DNA from 3 places in the Acinetobacter sp. M5A5_2a genome. Region 3 is predicted to be linked to each of the others. Evidence: predicted binding sites of a transcription regulator. Region 3 holds the regulator's gene; each other region holds the start of a gene.
What was found. Region 3 encodes PhoB, which activates phosphate uptake and scavenging genes when phosphate is short. Its sites were predicted from a motif close to TGTCATNAANCTGTCATAA; they were not measured.
Positions count from the first base shown of each region.

Region 1 (7,176 bases), on a different contig from region 3:
TGCTGCAACTTATGATGTTAACCGTGTGGACTATGCAATTTTAGATCAAAGTAATGGGCAAGTTTCGCATGAATTGATCTCAAAACTCGATGGCTCTGGTATTTTTAAGCGGATTGCAACACTTCAATATACAGATCAAATCAAACAGGTAATTGATAGTCGTCAGGCATTGGTCGTGATTACGATTCCTTCAGACTTCGAGAGCAAATTAAATAATAACCAAAGCTCTCCTATACAGGTCATTGTTGATGGCAGAAACTCATCAACCGCTGTTGTGGCTGGTTCATATCTAAATAAAATTATTGGTCAGTTTAATCAGCAAAAATTTAACTCAGCCTTACCGATTAGCCTTGAAACAAGAACATGGTACAACCCAAATCAAGAGTCTCGATGGAGCTTAATGCCTTCATTAATTGCGGCTTTAAGTATGATGCAGACATTGCTTCTATCTGCTTTATCTGTAGCACGTGAACGAGAGCAGGGTACATTCGATCAGTTATTAGTTACGCCGTATACACCATTACAAATTATGATTGGTAAGGCCTTACCTCCAATTTTTGTAGGATTGATGCAATCAACCATTATTTTATTGATCATTTTGTTCTGGTTTAAAATTCCAATGAATGGCTCTCTTGGGCTGCTTTATTTTGGTTTATTAAGTTTTAATGTGGCTGTAGTCGGAGTGGGCCTATCAATTTCGGCCTTATCTTTAAATATGCAACAAGCCATGCTTTTTACATTTTTATTGATTATGCCTTTGATGTTGCTTTCAGGTTTACTTACACCAGTAGAAAACATGCCGAAAGTACTACAAATAGCAACTTACGCAAACCCCTTAAGGTTTGGAATTAACTTGGTACAACGGGTTTATTTGGAAGGTGCGAGCTTTGCACAAGTCAAATTCAACTTTATTCCAATGATCATACTTGGAGTAGTGACTTTACCCTTAGCTGCTTGGCTATTTAGGAACAGATTATCTTAATCATTTTAATTAAAAAGCCCCATTTTAGGGGCTTTAAAACTTACTTAGGCACGTATAATCAGTTGGTAACCTGTATATTTACGGATGTTAATAACACCAATATCAAAAATTAAATATTGACCTTTAATGCCCTGTAATACACCACGAATTTTTGGAGTTTTATCCAAATTTAGAGACTTAATCTTTTCAGGGTACTGCTCAACAGGGTAAACAAACTCACGTGGTAGTTCATCTTCTAATAATTCAACGGTTTCGTTAAATTCAAGATTTTGGCTAAATTCCTCACGAATCGTTTGAATTTTAGGTGCAAACTCTTCGATTAACTGATCACGTTGCTCAGTTAGTTTTAGAGGTTCAGCTTCTCCCTTAAGGAGTTTACGCCAATCAGTTTTGTCAGCAACTAAAGAACCAAACATTGTTTCAAGTTGACCAGATAAACGACGTGATCCAACTTTCATAATTGGTAAGGCCTGAGTTGCACCTTGATCTAACCAACGACCTGGCATATGACTAACACGGGTAATGCCAACTTTCAAAGCGCTAGAATTTGCTAAATAAACAATATGAGGTTGAAAACAAACATTGTGGGCAAAGTCATCTTCACGACATGTACCTAAGTGGTAATGGCATGTTTCTGGTTTCATAATGCAGAGGTCACATTCCGCTTTCGTTTTAAAACATTTAAAGCAGTGACCTTGAGAATAAGATTTTGGTGTTTTAGTGCCACAAGAGGTGCAATAAATATTACCTGTCCATTCGATTTCTAGTTCTTGTCCTAAATTAAAAGGAAGATCAATTTCTGAACGGTCTAATACAAATTTGTATTCAACATTTGCCTTGGTTGTCTGTTGATCAGTTACACTAGCATCTTTTAGGCCTGCATGCATTTTATGGCAAATGCCTTGTAGTTCCATAAAGTTTAAACTCACATCTTTCAATTAAGGGTTGCAGTCATGGCTGAACAAAATGTCATCGCTTCTATGCTAGACGATTTATCAAAAGAACAGCCCATTCATACTGCACTTTGTATTGGCCAGAAAATTGACCAGAATAACGCAATTCAATGGCACTATTTTAGCGTAACTGAGCTTTTAAGTCTGCCTTTTACTCAGCGTTATGATTTGGGTTTTGTATTATTTGATACCGATGAAATGCATAACATCAGTGATATTCAAAAATCACAATTATTAGTAAAACTAAGAGATTTATTAGCAAAACGAATTGTTGTGGTGAGCAAACGAAGTGATGAACAGTTATTACGTTCCCTAGGTTTTACTCAACTCATTGATAAGACTTCACATGATAGTGATTTTGCTTTATGGCAATTTAATATATTGACCTATAAACATGTTCCAGATTGGTTTAATTCAAAGTTTTGGGCAAACCCAGAAAACTGGAATAAATTCCGTTGGTAAAAGAGCATTAAATCTCTTTCAAAATTTAACAATTTGGCTTTTGCTGTCTGAATAAGAATCCGCGTATGCTGATGTATAAACCATACATAAGAGTTACACATGACAAATTTAAGCAGCATTGTTGAAGTTTTGGCTCAGCAGGCTTTAGGTGGGAACCAGCAAGCATCAGGTCAAGGCGGTTTGGGCGGAATTTTAGGTTCAGTACTTGGACAAATGGGGGGTAATACTTCTTCTGGCGCTCAAGGGGGCCTTGGTGGAGTATTAGGTTCTGTATTGGGTCAAGTGACTGGCAATAATAATGCACCTCAAGCAGGTGGTGGTGTACAAAGTTTATTAATTGCGGTTGTGCCTTTAATTTTAGGTTGGGTTCAGCAACAAGGTGGTTTGCAGGCTGCTTTAGAAAAGTTAAAAGGTGCGGGTTTAGGTAACCAAGTTCAAAGCTGGGTTGATCCAAATCAAAGTAATAGCGAAGTTCCTACTCAACAATTGCAGAGTTTATTTAATCCAGCTGACATTGAGCAGGTTGCTGCGCAAGCTCAAGCTCCAAAAGAGCAAGTTTACGGTGCAATTGCGTCAGTCTTACCTCAAGTCATTGACTCATTAACACCTCAGGGTGACAGTACCGATCATCAAGAAGCAAACCAAGACATTCAAAATGTTATGAATCTTGTAAGTGGTTTCTTAAAGTAAGCTACAAAGTAAAAAAAGCCGGTATAAAAATATCGGCTTTTTTAATCTGCACAATAAAATAAAAGGGCATTAGCCCTTTTATTTTAGATATGAATCAAAGATAACTAATTAGAAGTTATATTCGATACCTGTACCTACAACAGTTTGCTTGTCATCATCATTCAACCAGTCGCGTTTTTGTTGAGCAACAATACCGTAGAAACGAGCTTGCTTGTTGATTTGATAATCAAGACCTAAACCGTACAAGTCAATTTTACGATCTGCTTGACCACTTACTTGTGTTTCAGCAGAAGCGTATTCAGCTTTCACTTTAAGTTTAGTATTTGGAATTTTATACGCCGCTGTAACAGCATAAGCTTGTTCCTCTAAACCGCGGTAAGCTTTACCAGCTTTGTCAACTGCACCATCTGATTTATATGATTGACCATATGCAGTCAATTCATCAGTAGGTTCAGCATGTTGCCATAAAGCACCTACAACAAAACCTGATTTTGCGATGTCATAAGAACCCGTTACACGGTAAGCATCTGTATAAACATCTTTCAGACCGTAAGCAGCATATTTACCTTTAATACCAAAGTCACCAGCGGCAGCTACTGCTAATCCAAGGTCTTTGTTTTCATAACCAAGCGCAGTAGACACAGAGTCAAAGCTGTCATTTTTGCTGTCTTTACCAGTTTCACCTTGTTTGCTATCTGAGGTGCTTTCGCCAGTTTGAGCCATGATATTGAATGTTAAACCAGCTAATAATTTAGGGTCTAATTCAAAACCAACCACGTTGTCTAAGCGGTTTTCGCCGTACATGATGTTGGTAATATCTAAACGTGTATCGTCATTAAAGATGTCTTGGTTACCGCCAGCAGCGGTTTTAAAGTAAGAATCGTATTTACCTACTTTTAATGTACCAACACCTTCAGTTTTTAAACCGATAAAACGGTTACGGGCGCTAAGATCACTATCAGAACCTGAACCATCAGTAGAAATTGCCCATTCAGCTAAATAAACAGCAGATAGCTTGTCAGTTAATTTCTCTTCGCCTTTTACCCCAATGCGAGAAGAGTTTGAGTTAACTTCAGTAACGTCACTTTTTCCATCGAAATTTTTATTGTCAACTTGGTTAATAGAAACATTCAGTTTGCCATACAAAGTTGGCGCTGCTTGCACCGCGTTTATGCTCAAAGTTGCAACTGCGGCAGCGAGTAGCAATTTCTTCATTGAGATTTCTCCAAAAAGTTTTTAAAAATGGCGTATGCCTAGTTAACTATTTATTTTGTAGTTGACTTATGTACAAAAAGTTACAAAAGCTCACCAACTTGCTAAGCAGTATCGGCAAACTTTGTGACAGGGGCGTGAAAAATAAATGACAGTTTTATGACGGTTAAAATTTAGAAATAAATTAATTATTTTAATTTTTTATAGTTTTTAGACGAAAAAAAGCGGAGTCAAAACTCCGCTTTAATGAATTAAAAATCAAAGAGCTGCTTTAATTTTCTCAGCTAATCCTTTAATTTTTTCTTGATCGCCTAATTCTACAGCATGGCGTCCAAGTTGATGCACATTTGTAGGAATAAGGTGAAAATGAACATGCGGAACAGTTTGTCCTGCCGCTGCTCCAGAAAGTTGCATCAAGACAATACCTTCTAAATTGAGGGCTTTTTCCATTGCTTTCGCAATTTTTTGAACAATTTGTATGGTATATGCGGCTGCTTCTGGAGGTAAATCAAGGAGCGTTACAGCAGGTGTTTTTGGAATAACTAATGTATGACCATCGGCTTGAGGCATAATATCCATAAAAGCTAGAACTTGATCATCTTCATAGATTTTTATCGCTGGAAGTTCATCACGTAAAATTTTTGCGAAGATATTTTGATCATCGTATGCCATGTATTATTCCTTTAAAAATTATTTACATTTCAATTCTTTCTGACGCTCTTTAATAGCATCAAGACGTTGTTGCTCTTTGTCAGAAAACTTTGGTTTTGTCGTATGACAGTTTTCATTACCATATTTTTCTTTTGCATCAGGATCTTTAAAACAAAAGCCTTTTGATGCATAAATCAAATTATAATCGTCTTGCAATTTCTGACATTCTTGCTCAGGCGTTGCAGCTTGAACGTTTAAACCAGCAATGCTCACCATGCCAGTAAAGACTGCAACCATAAATTTATTCATGAGCGTTTCCTCAGTTAAAGGTATGAACCTGTACTCAATATAAGGTTTATTACCAATATTTCAATGACTATTAATTACTCAAGTGTCATTTTGGTTGATAATTTGTTCACAATATAAATAAAAACTTTATATATCAAATATTTATAAAAATCAAATAAAAACATAAACTTAAGGAAAATTATATATATATTTCCAGAATTTGATTCTCGTTTTAATCTACTTTAACTGTTATTAAACAGAGAAAAATATACTTCTGGCTCGGTTGATAATATATAAAAAATTGTAGGAAAAGATGAGATTTTATAGCTTTTCATTTGCTAAATAGACGGCTTGAGTTTGAAATTGGGTCAATGAAAAACAAATATATCAATGACATTATAAAAATACAAAGCGTGATAATTATCACATTTTTGTATTTTAGGATTAAGTGGAATTCACAGGGCCCATTTTAATTTAGACGGAAATGGGCTTTTTCTTTTGATATCTAAAATATAAATAAGCCAAAATTGATCTTAGTTTACAATCCAACTGAAAGATGTATTGATTTTACATGTTTTAGCTTCTATTATGTGATCCTTAATTGCTGCGTTTGATAGTTTTTTGTTTTTGTAACCCATTTCTAAAATTGAAATGGGTTTTTTTTTAAGTCTTTTTAATATTCATTATGCAGCTTATTAAAATTAAGCATCTTTAATAAGCTGCCATCTAAAAGATTAAATTTATTCCAATGTAATCTTGGTCCATGCTTCATACATTTTAACTGCCGCAGAGAAGTCACTATTGTCTTCAGCAGTTAAATGAGCAGCTTGGATTAAACTTTGTGTTAGTGATAAAAGTGGGGCAGGAAGCTTAGCTTGATGGACTAAATCTAAAGCAATTCCTGTATCTTTGGCCAGAAGAGGTAAGCCAAAGGTCACTGGAAATTCACGACTCAATACACGCTGCGGGAATATAGTCTCTGTTACCAAACTTTTACCACTTGAAGCGTTAATACACTCTAAAGCTTCGTTCAAGCTTACCCCATGCGCTTTTAAAGCACTAAAACCTTCTGCAACAGACCAAAGATTGACCGCGAGTAGCATATTATTAACTGCTTTTACTGCAAATCCAGCGCCAGACTCACCGACATGTTTAATTAATTGTCCTACCGCTTGTAGAGCTGGTAATGCGCGTTCGAAAGCTGCTACATCACCACCGACCATTACAGTTAAAGTTGCATTTTCAGCACCTATTGTTTGACCACTTACTGGAGCATCCAGAAAATCAACATTCAATTGTTTTAATGAGCTTGCTAATGCGCGGGCAGAGTCAGGAACCCCACTTGTACAGTCTATCCAGATTGCCCCAGATTTAATTTGTACATTATTAATAAGTACTTCTACATCAGTGCTTGTCGGTAAACATGAAAAGATAATATCTGCTTGTACCGCTTGCTCTAATGAGGCAGCCTTTGTGCCATATGCTATTGCATGTTGTTTGGCTTTTTCGAAATTTCGATTCCATACATAGACAGTATCGAAGTGTTTCGGTAAATGTGCTGCCATACGGTAGCCCATTGCACCCAAACCAATAAATGCAACAGATTGACTCATGACCTTGTCCTTAAATTTGTGTTGAACGTTCGGTCAGCCATTTTGCCAGTTGTGGCCAAAACTCCAGAGCACTGGCCTGACTCGACATTAGGCCTAAATGACCGCCGGGGATGAGAGTAAACGTGACATCTTGGCTGCTTGTCAATTGACTTAATGGAGAAGCAGCATCAGCAGTCACCAACTGATCACTACGACCCGCGCCAACTAAGAGAGAGCAATCTATATTTTTTAATTCGATTTTCTTATCTTTTAACTGAATAAAGCCACGTTTTAGTGGATTTTGCAGCCAGACATTAAACAACATGTCCTGATTAATCCCACCTGG
Region 1 covers NZ_JBKEZV010000001.1:199,917-207,092, forward strand. Annotated here, with positions in the region: gene ACLBWE_RS00965 (ABC transporter permease) at 1-982, shown strand, start outside; gene ACLBWE_RS00970 (DUF2797 domain-containing protein) at 1,027-1,896, opposite strand; gene ACLBWE_RS00975 (DUF6231 family protein) at 1,936-2,397, shown strand; gene ACLBWE_RS00980 (YidB family protein) at 2,497-3,087, shown strand; gene ACLBWE_RS00985 (porin) at 3,196-4,302, opposite strand; gene ACLBWE_RS00990 (HIT family protein) at 4,558-4,971, opposite strand; gene ACLBWE_RS00995 (YARHG domain-containing protein) at 4,990-5,259, opposite strand; gene ACLBWE_RS01000 (NAD(P)-dependent oxidoreductase) at 5,979-6,851, opposite strand; gene ACLBWE_RS01005 (alpha/beta fold hydrolase) at 6,862-7,176, opposite strand, start outside.
Region 1: a site for PhoB is predicted at 4,446-4,464, ahead of ACLBWE_RS00985 (porin). Genes of this name have one in related genera too.

Region 2 (7,176 bases), on a different contig from region 3:
CAAGAACTGCCCTGCCTTTTGCTGCAATCTATGGCTTTGCAACCGAAAAACTACCTTTTGGGAAATCATCTAAAAAATAGTTTAATTAAAGCCCAATTCTAGAATTGGGCTTTTTTCTGAGTTTTTCTATTTATTTTGAAAGTGTGAAAGATATTTTTGCATTTCATCAGGTGGCACCATACCGCCTCCTGTCGCCCATATCACATGGGTTGCCTGCTGCAACTGTTCAGCTGATAGTTGATGTAAAGCCAAATAATCAGGACTCGTCTGAACATAATATGGACCCATCATTCCTGCCACTGCTGAAGGCTCAAGCTTAATATTTTCAGTTTGATTTAGAAGTGCTATTAGTTCATACAAACGTTCATCATGAATGGTGTAATAGCCATCAATTAACTGTTGCATAGCACGTCCCACAAAACCTGAAGCACGGCCTACTGCGAGCCCATCTGCGGTAGTTACATTATCGAGGCCAATATCATTCACTGAAATCTGATCATGCAAACCTGTGTGGACACCCAGTAACATACATGGTGAATGGGTGGGTTCTGCAAAGATACAATGCACATGCTCACCAAAAGCCAGTTTTAGTCCAAAACTTACCCCACCAGGGCCACCACCGACGCCACACGGCAAATAAACAAATAATGGGTGTTCAGCATCGACTTTAATTTGTTTTTGCTCAAATTGCTGTTTTAAGCGTATTCCTGCAACTGCATAACCTAAAAACAATGTTGTTGAGTTTTCATCATCAATAAAAAAGCAATGTGGATCTTGCTCTGCTGCTTTTCTTCCCTCTTCAACAGCTACTCCATAGTCACTGGCATATTCCACAACATTAACGCCCAATGAACGCAGTTTGTCTTTTTTCCATTGTCTCGCATCAGCAGACATATGAACAGTGACTCTAAAACCCAGTTTGGCGCTCATAATGCCTATGGAAAGCCCTAGGTTACCTGTAGAACCTACTGCAATTTGATACTTAGAAAAGAATGCCCTAAATGAATCTTGATCTAACTTACTGTAATCGTCTTCCAACTTGAGAAGTCCAGCCTTAAGTGCCAATTTTTCGGCGTGAGCCAAGACTTCATAAATACCACCACGCGCTTTAATTGAACCAGAAATAGGTAAATGACTATCCTTTTTCAGCCAGAATGCTCCACTCAGTTGCACTTGTTCTGTTGAAGAAAGTGCTTGTTGCATATGGGCAATTTCAACGATCTCTGATTCAATTTTTCCATGTTGTGCTTGAGTTTCAGGAAATACTTTTGCCAAATAAGGTGCGAAACGCTCTAATCGGGCTTCTGCTTTACTTACGTCTTCGGCTGTTAATCCAACTTTTTCTAAAGCTTCTTTTAAAGGATAGCAATGAGGTGTAAACCAAAATGTTTCTTGATAGGCTTGCAGTGTCTCAATAAGTGGAAATTGTTGTTTTAGCTGATCTATTTGAACCGCATCCATAATCTATCCTGATATAAAAGTTTTAAGCCTAGCCTCTGAAGTTACTTGAGGCTTTATAAGGACTCGTTAATTTATAATTGAATGTACATGAAAATAGACTGAACGTTAAAAAGAAACAAATAAAAAAGCCACTGTGAACAGTGGCTTTAATTTTTTAAATACTTTTATACAAACTGTAAGAATAACCAGTACAAACCGCCTGACAAACAGATTGTTGCAGGAAGTGTAAATACCCATGCAGATAAAATCGTTTTAACTGTATTGAAGTTTAAACCCGATCTGTTCGCTACCATGGTACCAGCAACAGCACTGTTTAAAACGTGTGTTGTTGAAACAGGCATACCTAAACCGTCGGCAGCTGCAATTGTACTCATTGCTACAAGCTCAGCAGACATCCCCTGACCATAAGTCATGTGATGTTTACCAATACGCTCACCTACAGTCACAACAATACGTTTCCAGCCAACCATGGTGCCTAAGCCAAGTGCCAAAGCAACTGCTACTTTCACCCAAGTTGGAATGTATTGTAAGAATGAATCTAAGCTACTACGGTATTCTTTCACGAGTTTTTCTTGTGACTGATCCATTTTTGGTAAAGCATCTGCTTTATCCAAACGCTTAAACGTCGTTGTACTTAAATACATGTCATTACGAATTTCACTGATTGCAGCTTCTGGAATATCTTTTAAGTTGCTATAGCTAGAAACTCGCTCACCCAAATGATCAGTCATGCTTGCCAATGCAGGCACTACTTCCGGAGTTTGCTGTTTAGTTTGAATATATTTAGTCAAAATAACACGTGCTTTTTCATCGGTTAATTCTGGCTGATTTTGATTCAAAAGTACGGCAGTTTGAGAAGAAAGCTGATGGAATGATTGAACTTGTTGTGTATCTAGGTTTTTATTTAATGAATAAGCCAATGGCACCAGACCAACCAAAATCAGCATGATTAAACCCATACCTTTTTGACCGTCATTAGAACCATGTGCAAAACTTACACCTGTACAGGTAAAGATTAAAATTGCACGAATGATTGCTGGTGGTGGTTTATTACCTTCTGGTGGCTGGAATAACTCTAATTGGCGTTTAAAAATAGTTTTAACCAACAAGAATACAATCGCTGCAAAAGCAAAACCAATTAAAGGTGACAATAATAAGGCCTTACCGACTTTAATCACCTGATCCATATCAACACCGCTGGTGGTTACGCCAGTCGATGCACTCAATAGATGGTTCATAATGCCCACACCCAAGATTGAACCAATCAAAGTATGAGAGCTAGAAGCAGGAATGCCCAAGAACCAAGTACCTAAGTTCCAGAGAATCGCAGCAATAAGAAGCGCAAAAACCATTGCGAAACCTGCACCGCTACCCATGTTCATAATCAATTCAACAGGCAACAATGCAATAATGCCGTAAGCGACTGCGCCGCTTGCAACCATTACCCCAAGAAAATTACAAAAACCTGCCCACATGACTGCAACCGGTGCAGGTAAAGCATTAGTGTAAATCACTGTCGCTACTGCATTTGCAGTATCGTGGAAGCCATTTACAAACTCAAAGCCTAAAGCAATCAAGAGTGCGGTAGATAAAAGAATAACCGAATAAAGACTCAAAGGCGGTACATGCGCTAAATCAGCACTCACCTGAAATCCAATATAAATAAGTGTTGCAACAATAATTGTCAGAAACACCGGCATAAAGAACTTAGGTGTCGGGACATGTACATTCGTCGATTTGACTTGCAGGTTTGCCGCAAGTTTTGAATCCGAAACAGGGGGTAGATTAGAATTCATGCAGACGGTAAGAGGATAGAAAAATCCTCTGTATTCTTAAATTAAATTATGACAATTATATGACAAAGCGGCGCCTGATGAAGTCAATTTTTCATATTTTGACCTCATTTGATGCACCTTTCCTCGATCCATTTTATTTTTTTATTAAAATACAATAATTTAAATCAATTTATATCTTCCTTATTTATGACTATTTTTAAAGCAAAAATATCTAAAAAATTACCTGTATGACGTTTTTTTAAACAGCTTAATTGTCATAAAACGGAATATTGGAGATGAAATATTTCAATATCATGATCATTTTATGAATATTTGATGAAAAAATGCCCTCTTTTTATTCGAAAACACTTTTTTTTACGACTAATTTACGGTGAATGGTGGGTCGTCATAGATCATCAATTGTGCTGCTATTCTGTTACAATAGCGCCGCATTTTTAAATTCATATAAAAGATCGGGGTTTTCTATGTCTACGCTTGCCACCCTAAAAGCGCTTCTTGCTAAACGCATTCTGATTATTGATGGTGCAATGGGAACGATGATCCAGCGCCATAAATTGGAAGAAGCCGACTACCGTGGTGAGCGTTTTGCCGATTGGGCACATGACTTAAAAGGTAATAATGACCTTTTAGTTTTGACACAGCCAGAAATCATTCAAGGCATTCATGAAGCTTATCTTGATGCAGGCGCAGACATTATTGAAACCAACAGCTTTAACGGCACACGTGTTTCTATGTCTGATTACCACATGGAAGACCTTGTTCCCGAAATTAACCGTGAAGCAGCGCGTTTAGCCAAAGCAGCCTGTGAAAAATATTCAACACCAGACAAACCTCGTTTTGTAGCGGGTGTACTCGGCCCAACATCACGTACCTGTTCAATTTCACCCAATGTAAATGATCCTGCCTTTCGTAACATTACCTTTGATGCGCTAAAAGAAAACTATATTGAGGCCACTCATGCGCTGATTGAAGGTGGTGCAGATATCATTCTGATTGAAACCGTTTTTGATACATTAAACTGTAAAGCTGCAATTTTTGCGGTGAAAGAAGTCTTTAAGCAAATTGGTCATGAATTACCACTCATGATTTCAGGGACCATTACCGATGCATCGGGTCGTACCTTAACAGGTCAAACTGCCGAAGCGTTCTGGAACTCTGTACGCCATGGTGATTTACTTTCAATTGGTTTTAACTGTGCCCTTGGTGCAGATGCCATGCGCCCTCACGTTAAAACTGTGTCTGATGTTGCTGATACTTTCATTTCTGCCCATCCAAATGCTGGCTTACCAAACGCTTTTGGTGAGTATGATGAAACACCTGAGCAAACTGCTGCCTTCTTAAAAGAATTTGCAGAAAGTGGTTTGATCAATATTACCGGTGGTTGCTGTGGTACAACACCAGACCATATTCGTGCTATTGCCAATGCTGTAAAAGACATTGCACCTCGTCAAATTCCTGAAACTAAGCCAGCTTGCCGCTTAAGTGGTTTAGAACCTTTTAATATTTATGACGACTCATTGTTTGTAAACGTGGGTGAACGTACCAACGTTACCGGTTCAAAAAAATTCTTACGTCTTATTCGTGAAGAAAACTTTGCCGAAGCTTTAGAAGTTGCACAGCAACAAGTGGAAGCTGGCGCACAGATTATCGACATTAACATGGATGAAGGGATGCTCGATTCGCAAAATGCGATGGTGCATTTCCTAAACCTTGTGGCCTCTGAGCCAGATATTTCACGTGTACCTATCATGATTGACTCATCAAAATGGGAAATCATTGAAGCTGGCTTAAAATGCGTACAAGGTAAGCCAGTTGTTAACTCGATTTCCTTAAAAGAAGGTTATGACGAGTTTGTCGAAAAAGCTCGCCTCTGTCGTCAATATGGTGCCGCGATTATTGTGATGGCCTTTGATGAAACTGGTCAGGCCGATACTGCTGCACGTAAACGTGAAATCTGTAAACGTTCTTATGATGTTTTGGTTAACGATGTAGGCTTCCCTGCTGAAGATATTATTTTTGACCCGAACGTGTTTGCAGTGGCAACAGGTATTGAAGAACACAATAACTATGGCGTCGATTTTATTGAAGCTACAGGTTGGATTAAACAGAACTTACCTCATGCCATGATTTCTGGGGGTGTATCGAACGTTTCATTCTCGTTCCGTGGAAATGAGCCTGTCCGTGAAGCAATTCACTCTGTGTTCTTGTACCATGCCATTAAACAAGGCATGACCATGGGGATTGTAAATGCTGGTCAAATGGCAATTTATGATGATATTCCTAAAGAACTCAAAGATGCGGTTGAAGATGTTGTTTTAAACCAGAATCAGGGTGAATTTGGTCAAAACGCAACAGAGAAACTGCTTGAAGTCGCTGAAAAATACCGTGGTCATAGCGGAACACAACGTGAAGCCGAAAACCTTGAATGGCGTAACGAACCTGTAGAAAAACGCCTTGAATATGCATTAGTCAAAGGTATTACCACATACATTGACGAAGATACCGAAGAAGCTCGCCTAAAAGCTAAACGTCCATTAGATGTGATTGAAGGCGCTTTGATGGATGGTATGAACGTGGTCGGTGACTTGTTCGGTTCAGGCAAAATGTTCTTACCACAGGTTGTGAAATCTGCACGTGTCATGAAGCAAGCTGTGGCTTGGCTCAACCCGTACATTGAAGCTGAAAAAACAGGTAGCCAATCTAAAGGTAAAGTCCTGATGGCAACTGTTAAGGGCGACGTACACGATATTGGTAAAAATATTGTGGGTGTTGTACTCGGCTGTAATGGTTACGACATTGTTGACCTTGGTGTGATGGTCCCTTGTGAGAAAATCTTGCAAACTGCGATTGATGAAAAATGTGACATCATCGGGTTGTCAGGTCTTATTACTCCGTCTTTAGATGAAATGGTGTTTGTTGCTAAAGAAATGCAACGTAAAGGCTTTGACATTCCTTTATTGATCGGTGGTGCTACGACATCGAAAGCACACACAGCAGTAAAAATTGACCCTCAGTACCATAACGATGCGGTGATTTATGTTGCCGATGCCTCACGTGCTGTAGGTGTTGCAACTACCCTGCTTTCAAAAGAAATGCGTGGAAAATTCATTGAAGAACACCGTGCTGAATATGCCAAAATTCGTGAGCGCTTAGCCAACAAACAACCAAAAGCAGCAAAACTGACTTATGCAGAGTCTGTTCAAAATGGCTTTAAAATTGATGAAAGCTACGTTCCAGCAAAACCAAATCTTTTAGGAACTCAAGTTTTAACAAACTACCCGCTTAAAACATTGGTTGAATATTTTGACTGGACACCATTCTTCATTTCTTGGAGCTTGGCTGGTAAGTTCCCGAAAATTCTACAAGATGAAGTGGTTGGCGAAGCTGCAACAGATTTGTACAACCAAGCTCAAGCAATGTTGAAAGATATTATCAACAACAACCTTTTTGATGCACGTGCTGTATTTGGTATGTTCCCTGCGCAGCGCACTGACGCCGATACCGTCAGCGTATTTGATGAAGCTGGTCAAAATGTTACGCATACATTTGAACATTTACGTCAGCAATCTGACAAAGTCACAGGTAAACCAAACTTGTCTTTAGCAGATTACATTCGTACTGACCGTGAGCAACAGGACTACTTAGGTGGATTCACTGTATCGATTTTTGGTGCAGAAGAATTGGCAAATGAGTACAAAGCTAAAGGTGATGACTACTCTGCAATTTTAGTACAGTCGTTGGCAGACCGTTTTGCTGAAGCTTTTGCCGAACACTTACATGAACGCATTCGTAAAGAGTTCTGGGGCTATAAAGCTGATGAACAGCTCAGCAATGAAGAACTGATTAAAGAGAAATATGTCGGCATTCGCCCTGCACCAGGTTACCCAGCGTGTCCAGAGCACTCTGAAAAAGCGGTGTT
Region 2 covers NZ_JBKEZV010000004.1:222,954-230,129, reverse strand. Annotated here, with positions in the region: gene ACLBWE_RS07850 (hypothetical protein) at 1-80, shown strand, start outside; gene ACLBWE_RS07845 (D-serine ammonia-lyase) at 127-1,461, opposite strand; gene ACLBWE_RS07840 (inorganic phosphate transporter) at 1,626-3,257, opposite strand; gene metH (methionine synthase) at 3,722-7,176, shown strand, end outside.
Region 2: a site for PhoB is predicted at 3,304-3,322, ahead of ACLBWE_RS07840 (inorganic phosphate transporter). Genes of this name have one in related genera too.

Region 3 (7,176 bases):
ATGCCTATTATCAACAGCTATGTAAATTAAAAAAACCAACGGTATATCAAACGATTGATGGTGGAGATCATCGTGATGCACTACGCCAGAGCAATACTTTTGCTACTCACTTTTTAAATGTAATAGAGAAAAACCAAAGTAAATCCTATTGCTCGATTTCTAAGTAAATTGGTTTAAATGCTAAAAAAGCCGACTTTTCATGAGCCGGCTTTTTATATTTGAAGGGGTGACTTTAGGTCAGGTTATACAGTCTTTCTTTAGGGAAAACTGCAGTAAAATCAGCCTTCATATTCACGTCCATTTTTGCGCCATTTTCCATCAGCACCTTTATACCAGTCTGGGGCTACAGCTGGGCCTCGTGCTCCTGAGCCTTCTCGTGACTCATCTATAGAATCAATTTTATCAATGTACACTGTATTTTCTTGGCCTTCATAAACTCTGCTGCGCAACAGTATTGTACGGTGCTTCCAATCAATACTTTTAAGTTCTCCCTGTTCACAAGTTTGATTTATTGAACCACCAAAATGTCCCCAAACCATTAAATACTTGCCCATACGGATGCGTCTTAATTGATCATCAATAGTTTCTATATAAGGTTCGTCTTCGATTGGCTCAAGTGACTCAATTTTATCAAAAGAGATTAGTCCAATTGATTCACCTTCTATGAATACGCGAATTGATACAAGAATAGTCTGTTGATCTTTATCAATATGAAGAACTTTTACTTTTAATGATTCTCCACTTTTTAAACCGAGAATAAAGCAATCAGTTATTTCTGCATTATTCGATATTATTTCTACTGGGTTAATAGTCATTTAAGCCTCGCTTAATTATTATGTTAGCTGTTCTTATGGATTAAGTTTTTTGTAGCGAGTTAATAATACTAATTTTATTTAAAAATGAAAGTTATTTTTAAAACTGTTAAATAATTAGTTTAAATGGTGTTTTTTATTTTCATCATTTTTTAAATTATCAATGACATTGATTATATATATTGTATAAATTGAGTGGTTTTATTTTTTTAAAGTACATTTAGTATATCTATTTCATAAATTCTAATCTATGAAATAGATATGAGAAAAAAAGAAGATTTATTAAATAACTTATATAGACTGACTATAGATTATATTTGATATTATCAATGACAAAAAATTAAAATCATGTCCATAATAACTTATATATACAAAATGGCTAAGTATCTTTCACTGCGTCTATTTAATATCCACCCTTTGTGTGAAATGAATACTTTTTAAGCCATGTTATATAGTCTTTCTTTAGGAAAAACTACTGTAAAAGTTGAACCTTCATTTTCTTTAGACTGGACATCTAAATAAGCGCCATGTTGCATTAATACATGCTTCACAATGGCCAAACCTAAACCTGTACCGCCTGTTTGACGACTACGGTCGCTGTCAACACGATAGAAGCGTTCAGTCAGACGTGGTAAATGTTTCGGATTAATTCCAATGCCTGTGTCTTGTACACTAAAGTAGGCATGTTCACCGTCGTCATGCCAGCCAATCGTAATGGTTCCACCTTTGGGCGTGTATTTGATGGCATTGGTAATTAAGTTACTAAACGCGCTGGCGATTTCCATGTCAGAACCAATCAGGTCACAGTGACTATCAATATGTAAATTGAGTGTATGTCCATAATCGGCATTGTAGGCCTGAGCATCATCAAACAGTTGATTCATTAAACTCGGCATTTCAATAATCTGATTTTTTGCAATTTTCTTATTATTTTCTAAATTCGATAACAGTAGTAAATCATTCACCAAAGCATTCATACGTTTGGTTTGTGACTGCATCTGATCAAACGCACGTTTCCAGCGTGGACTAATATCTTCTTGATCGGTAAATGTCTCGATATAACCACTAAGTACAGTTAATGGTGTACGAAGTTCATGAGAAATATTATCTACAAAGTCTTTACGCATTTGCTCAAGGTTGTGCATACGAGTAACGTCGTAAGCCACCAATAAACGGCTTTCTCCACCAAATCGTGTGAGCTTGACCTGCACATATCGGTCATCGTCAAAACTCGACTGTAATTTAATACCATCGGGTGCCTGATCAATATTGTTAAAATATTCAATAAAGGTCGGCTGGCGTAAAATCGTTAATAAATTTCGACCACGGTCGAGAGGGCTGATACCTAACAAACGTTCAGCAGCAGGGTTCCACCATTCAATTTTATGTTGATCATCAATGAGGACAACAGCTTCGGCAAGCGCCACTAAAGAAGACTGAGCGCGGTCAATTAAACCGACCATTTCTGCTTGAACGATTCGTTCCTGACGCTGGGCACGGTAAACATTAAACAATAACGCTCCCCAAATCCCGTTTAGGTTTGGAGGAACGTCATAAGGTTTATTTGCAATCCAGTCATTGACCAGATAAAGCGAACGCAACTGGAGTGTAAAAAACACCACAAAGGCGATAAAAATACAGCTCCAGAAATACCCAAGGCCTAAACCGACTAAACCGGCAATAATTATAAAAAATAATAAAAGCCGTAAATCTTGTTTGGCAAACGTCCATAAACTACTGTAGCGGGAAAGCTTTTGTTCACGTACCTGTTCGGGGACGGGGTAGGGTTCATACATAAATCTTGGTTAACCTGCGGCTAAATCTGCACGTGTTGAGAAGCGGTAGCCAGTTCCACGCACGGTCTGAACAAATCGGTCAACACCAAAAGGTTCTAAAACTTTACGCAAACGACGGATGTGCACATCGATAGTTCGATCTTCGATATATACATTACCGCCCCAGACCTGATCGAGCAACTGGGCACGTGTATATGCACGCTCTGGATGGGTCATAAAAAACGCAAGTAAGCGATATTCAGTTGGGCCCATATCTAAAATACTGTCGCCAAAGCTGACACGTTGGCTCACAGGATCAAGAATTAAACCATTGGCGTCAATCATTTTTTCGCCACTTAATGCATTTGCACGACGCAGAACCGCTTTAATACGTGAAACCAGTTCACGTGTTGAGAAAGGCTTCGTCATGTAATCATCTGCGCCAGCATCCAGACCTTGTACTTTGTGGTCTTCTTCTCCGCGAGCGGTAAGCATAATTACTGGAATTTCTGCTAAGTTCTCATCACGTTTTAAGCGGCGACATAAATCGACACCACTTACGCCTCCAGGTAACATCCAATCGAGCAAGATAAGCGCCGGACGTTGGTCGACGATAATTTGATGAGCCTGTTTGGCATCTTCTGCCTGCAAACATTGAAAGCCTGCCATGTCCAAAGAAGTATGGATCATTTCACGAATAGGAAGCTCATCATCGACAATTAAAATATAGTCATCTTTCACAGCGCAATATCCTATAGATTTAACGGTGAACCGTTTTGTAGTTATGACAGGCTTATTACAAAGATTAATTATGACAATTTCATTGCAGAAAAGTCTATAAAATTGAATTTAGCAATAATTTGTGACAAAAGTAAGGCAAAGGTGTGACCGAATGATGACATGAAAGCTTAAATATTCTTAAAATCATTCAATAAGTTATCACCTTTAAAGCTGAACTGGTTTTGTACATTTTAGAGTGTCAAAAAACTTTAATATTATTTTGAAACCTTGGCCAATAAAGATAAGAAAACAATGCGGCATGCGGTTAAAACCTGTTCAAGAGACTGCTCAAAGCCTCCCATGACCCATCGAATTGCAATTTGAGTAACATATCCATTTAAGCCAGTTGCGATTAGAGAGAGCTCATTTTCGTTGTGTTGGATTTGTGGCATGGTCAACATAACAAAGGCCTGAATCATTCGATCAAACTGTGCAAGAGTTTCTTGAATGGTGGCCTGATTATGTAATTCTTGTACCAAAACTGCGTCAACATAGACAATGCGAGCTAATCTCGGGTCGTCTTTTAATGTCGTCAGCAGTGCCCTTAAACCAGCATCGACCATTTTTTCTGGATCTGGTGTCGCTTTAATGACAGCTTGCATCAGGTTTTGCTGCAATTCTTCAATCATTTTTAAAAAGATGGTTTGAAATAAATCTTCGCTCTTTTTAAATGATTCATAAAAATAACGTTCTGTGAGTTTTGCTTCTTGGCAGACATCCTTAACCGTCACGGAAAAAAAGCCGAGTGTTCCATAAGTCGCAATGCCAGCTTCAATCAGTTTTTCTCGGCGTGCCTCTTTACGTTCAGATAGAGATAACCCTTTGAACTGACGTTCTTTACTCACAGTTTTTGTTTTCTTTTTACTGGTTGAGTCGTTTGTCGCCATAAATAAGTCGTTTCCTAAAGATTGGTTTCCTAATTTATAGGTTTTAGCCAAATATGCTCACTATGATAAAGCTCTCAGCAGAATTGTGCCATTCTATCTGAAATTACAGTGTACTATATTGACAATGGATATTGTCAAAATTATATTAAAGATGTCTAAGCTGCACATGCAATGAACCGATTGTGCAAATATCGAAAAACAAAGGATGGACAATGAAAAATTTTAAAAACAAAGTCGCTGCAATTACGGGCGCAGGTTCTGGCATTGGGCAACAACTCGCAATTCTTTTGGCAAAACAGGGCTGCCATCTTTCATTGAGTGATATTAATGAGAAGGGATTACAGCAAACCGTTGAGCTTTTAAAACCGTATAGCACGATTACTGTGACGACCAAAAAGCTTGATGTTTCTGACCGTGAAGCGGTAAAGCAGTGGGCCCAAGAAACTGTTCAAGATCATGGGTCAGTTAACCTGATTTTCAACAACGCTGGCGTCGCTCTAGGTTCAACTGTCGAAGGTGCGACCTACGAAGATTTAGAGTGGATCGTTGGGATTAACTTCTGGGGTGTAGTGTACGGAACGAAAGAGTTCTTACCGTTCATTAAGCAAACGCAAGATGGCCATATTATTAATATTTCAAGCCTATTTGGTTTAACCGCTCAACCAACTCAATCTGCTTATAACGCAACTAAATTTGCTGTGCGCGGTTTTACCGAGTCATTGCGTCAAGAGTTAGATATTGAAAAAAGTGGCGTAAGCTCTTTGTGTGTACATCCGGGTGGAATCCGCACCAATATTGCTAAATCTGCAAAAATGAGTGATAGCTTGAATAGTTTGGGTATGGACCCGACTAAATCGATTCAAAATTTTGACAAGTTATTACGTACTCCACCTGAAGAGGCTGCTAGTCAAATTTTACAAGCAGTATTAAAAAATAAACGTCGTTTATTGATTGGTAGTGATGCAAAAATTCTTGATGCATTCCAGCGTTTGTTCCCAACTGGATATCAACGTGCTTCTACCATTGTGACTAAGTTAATGAAATAATTTCAAAGTCAAAAAAAGCCATCAAATGATGGCTTTTTTTATAAGAATTGATTGGTTCTAAATAAGAACTTTGATCTTCTTTTTCTTCCAGATGAATTGGTAATAGAGCCCTTGAATAATACACAAACTGACAAATGCCAAGGCATAGGCAACCCAGATTCCTTTAAGGCCCCATATTGAGCTAAACCAGTAAGCACATGGAATTTCAATAAACAAAATAGCGGAAATATTAAGTAGCATTGGAACGGTCACTGTGCCGCTGGCACGCATGATCGATGCAAAAATGGCACCCGCACCAAAGAATAAAATTGCCCAAAGTACAATAAATAAAAGTTGTTGGCCCAGTACCACCACGGTTGGGTCGGTAATGAATAAAGCCATTAAATATTTTGAAAATAGATAGCCAAGTCCAATTAAGGTACCCGTAAATAAAAAGTTCATGCCTAAGGCAGTACGAGTCACACGAGATAACAATTCAGATTTACCTGCACCAATCGCTTGTGCAGCAAAAATTGAAGCTGCAATTGAGATTGATAAGGCAGGGAACTGGATGTAATTGAGCACCTGATTTACCGCACCATATGCTGCTGTAGCATGTGAACCATAATGGTTAACCAACCCGACAATAACCAACCCAGCCATTGAGGTGGTAATCATTTGAATACCGGTTGGGACGCCTAAGCGCAAAATGATTTTGCTCAGTTCTGGATTGTGACGGATATGTTGCAGAAGCTGACGATTCGGCCGAAGTGGATGATTTTTCTTATTTAGATAAATCGCAAGAAAAATCAAAATAGCCACATAACCCGTGATCGTTGCAATTGCTGGAGCAATAATTCCCAGAGCTGGTAAGCCAAAATAACCTTTAAGCAATATCGGGGTAATCACCAAACCAATAACGCTAGTTAAAGCAAGGGCAAGCAAAGGTGTAGTACTGTCGCCTACACCACGTAAAATTGAAGTATAGATAATATAAACAAACAGAAGCGGGCTGCCTGCCAGCATCCACTGCACATAAGGTAAAGCCAGATGCATCACCTTGGGGTCAGTGCCTAATAACTCTAAAATATCGTGGGCAAAAAACACACCAATAATCGCGGTAATTACTCCACCAATCAGTGTCATAAAGAGGGTAGAACCCACCACACTTTGGACTTTTTCAATATTTTGCGCGCCCCATGCTTGCCCTACTAAAACAGTCGTACCTGTTGAAATCCCGATAATAAAAGCGAGTAGCAAAAATAAAATAGGGAAAAAAACAGAGACGGCAGCAATTGCATCTACTCCCATCATTTGACCAACAAAGATGGTGTTAATAGTTCCGGACAAGTTCTGCAAAATATTGGTTGCAATCAGGGGGAGCAAGAAAACAAAAAATGTTTTCCATAGATTTTGCTGATGAATTAAAGACTGTCTTGGTGGCATGCATTCTCCATCGCCCATCTCTTTGATGAGCGGGGCAGATATCCAACTTAGCATAGTTAGAGCAAATGGCTTGTAGTGTTTTTACTATGCTAAGTGGCTAAATTTATTAACATTGATTCAGAATTTCTCCTGCTTTTTGCAATGTCTCATCATTTTTAGCAAAGCAGAAACGAATCAAACGCAAAGACTCTGGCGCTTGCTTGTAGAAAACCGAAACCGGAATAGCCACAATCTTATGTTGTTCTGCTAGAAACTGGCACATTTCAACATCGTTTAAGTCGGGTCTAATTTGACTGTAATCGAGATTTTGGAAATAAGTACCTTGAGACGGATTTAGCAAGAAACGGCTATGGTGAATCGCCTGATTAAAATGATCTCGCTTAGTTTGGTAGAACTGTGGCAGCTCTTGAATATGTTCTGGATGTTGCTCCATATATTGCGCTAGAGCAAT
Region 3 covers NZ_JBKEZV010000002.1:380,197-387,372, reverse strand. Annotated here, with positions in the region: gene ACLBWE_RS04185 (alpha/beta fold hydrolase) at 1-167, shown strand, start outside; partial or broken gene ACLBWE_RS04180 (hypothetical protein) at 233-325, opposite strand; gene phoR (phosphate regulon sensor histidine kinase PhoR) at 1,250-2,608, opposite strand; gene phoB (phosphate regulon transcriptional regulator PhoB) at 2,618-3,328, opposite strand; gene ACLBWE_RS04165 (TetR/AcrR family transcriptional regulator) at 3,583-4,254, opposite strand; gene ACLBWE_RS04160 (SDR family NAD(P)-dependent oxidoreductase) at 4,467-5,300, shown strand; gene ACLBWE_RS04155 (MATE family efflux transporter) at 5,358-6,725, opposite strand; gene ACLBWE_RS04150 (pyridoxal phosphate-dependent aminotransferase) at 6,832-7,176, opposite strand, start outside.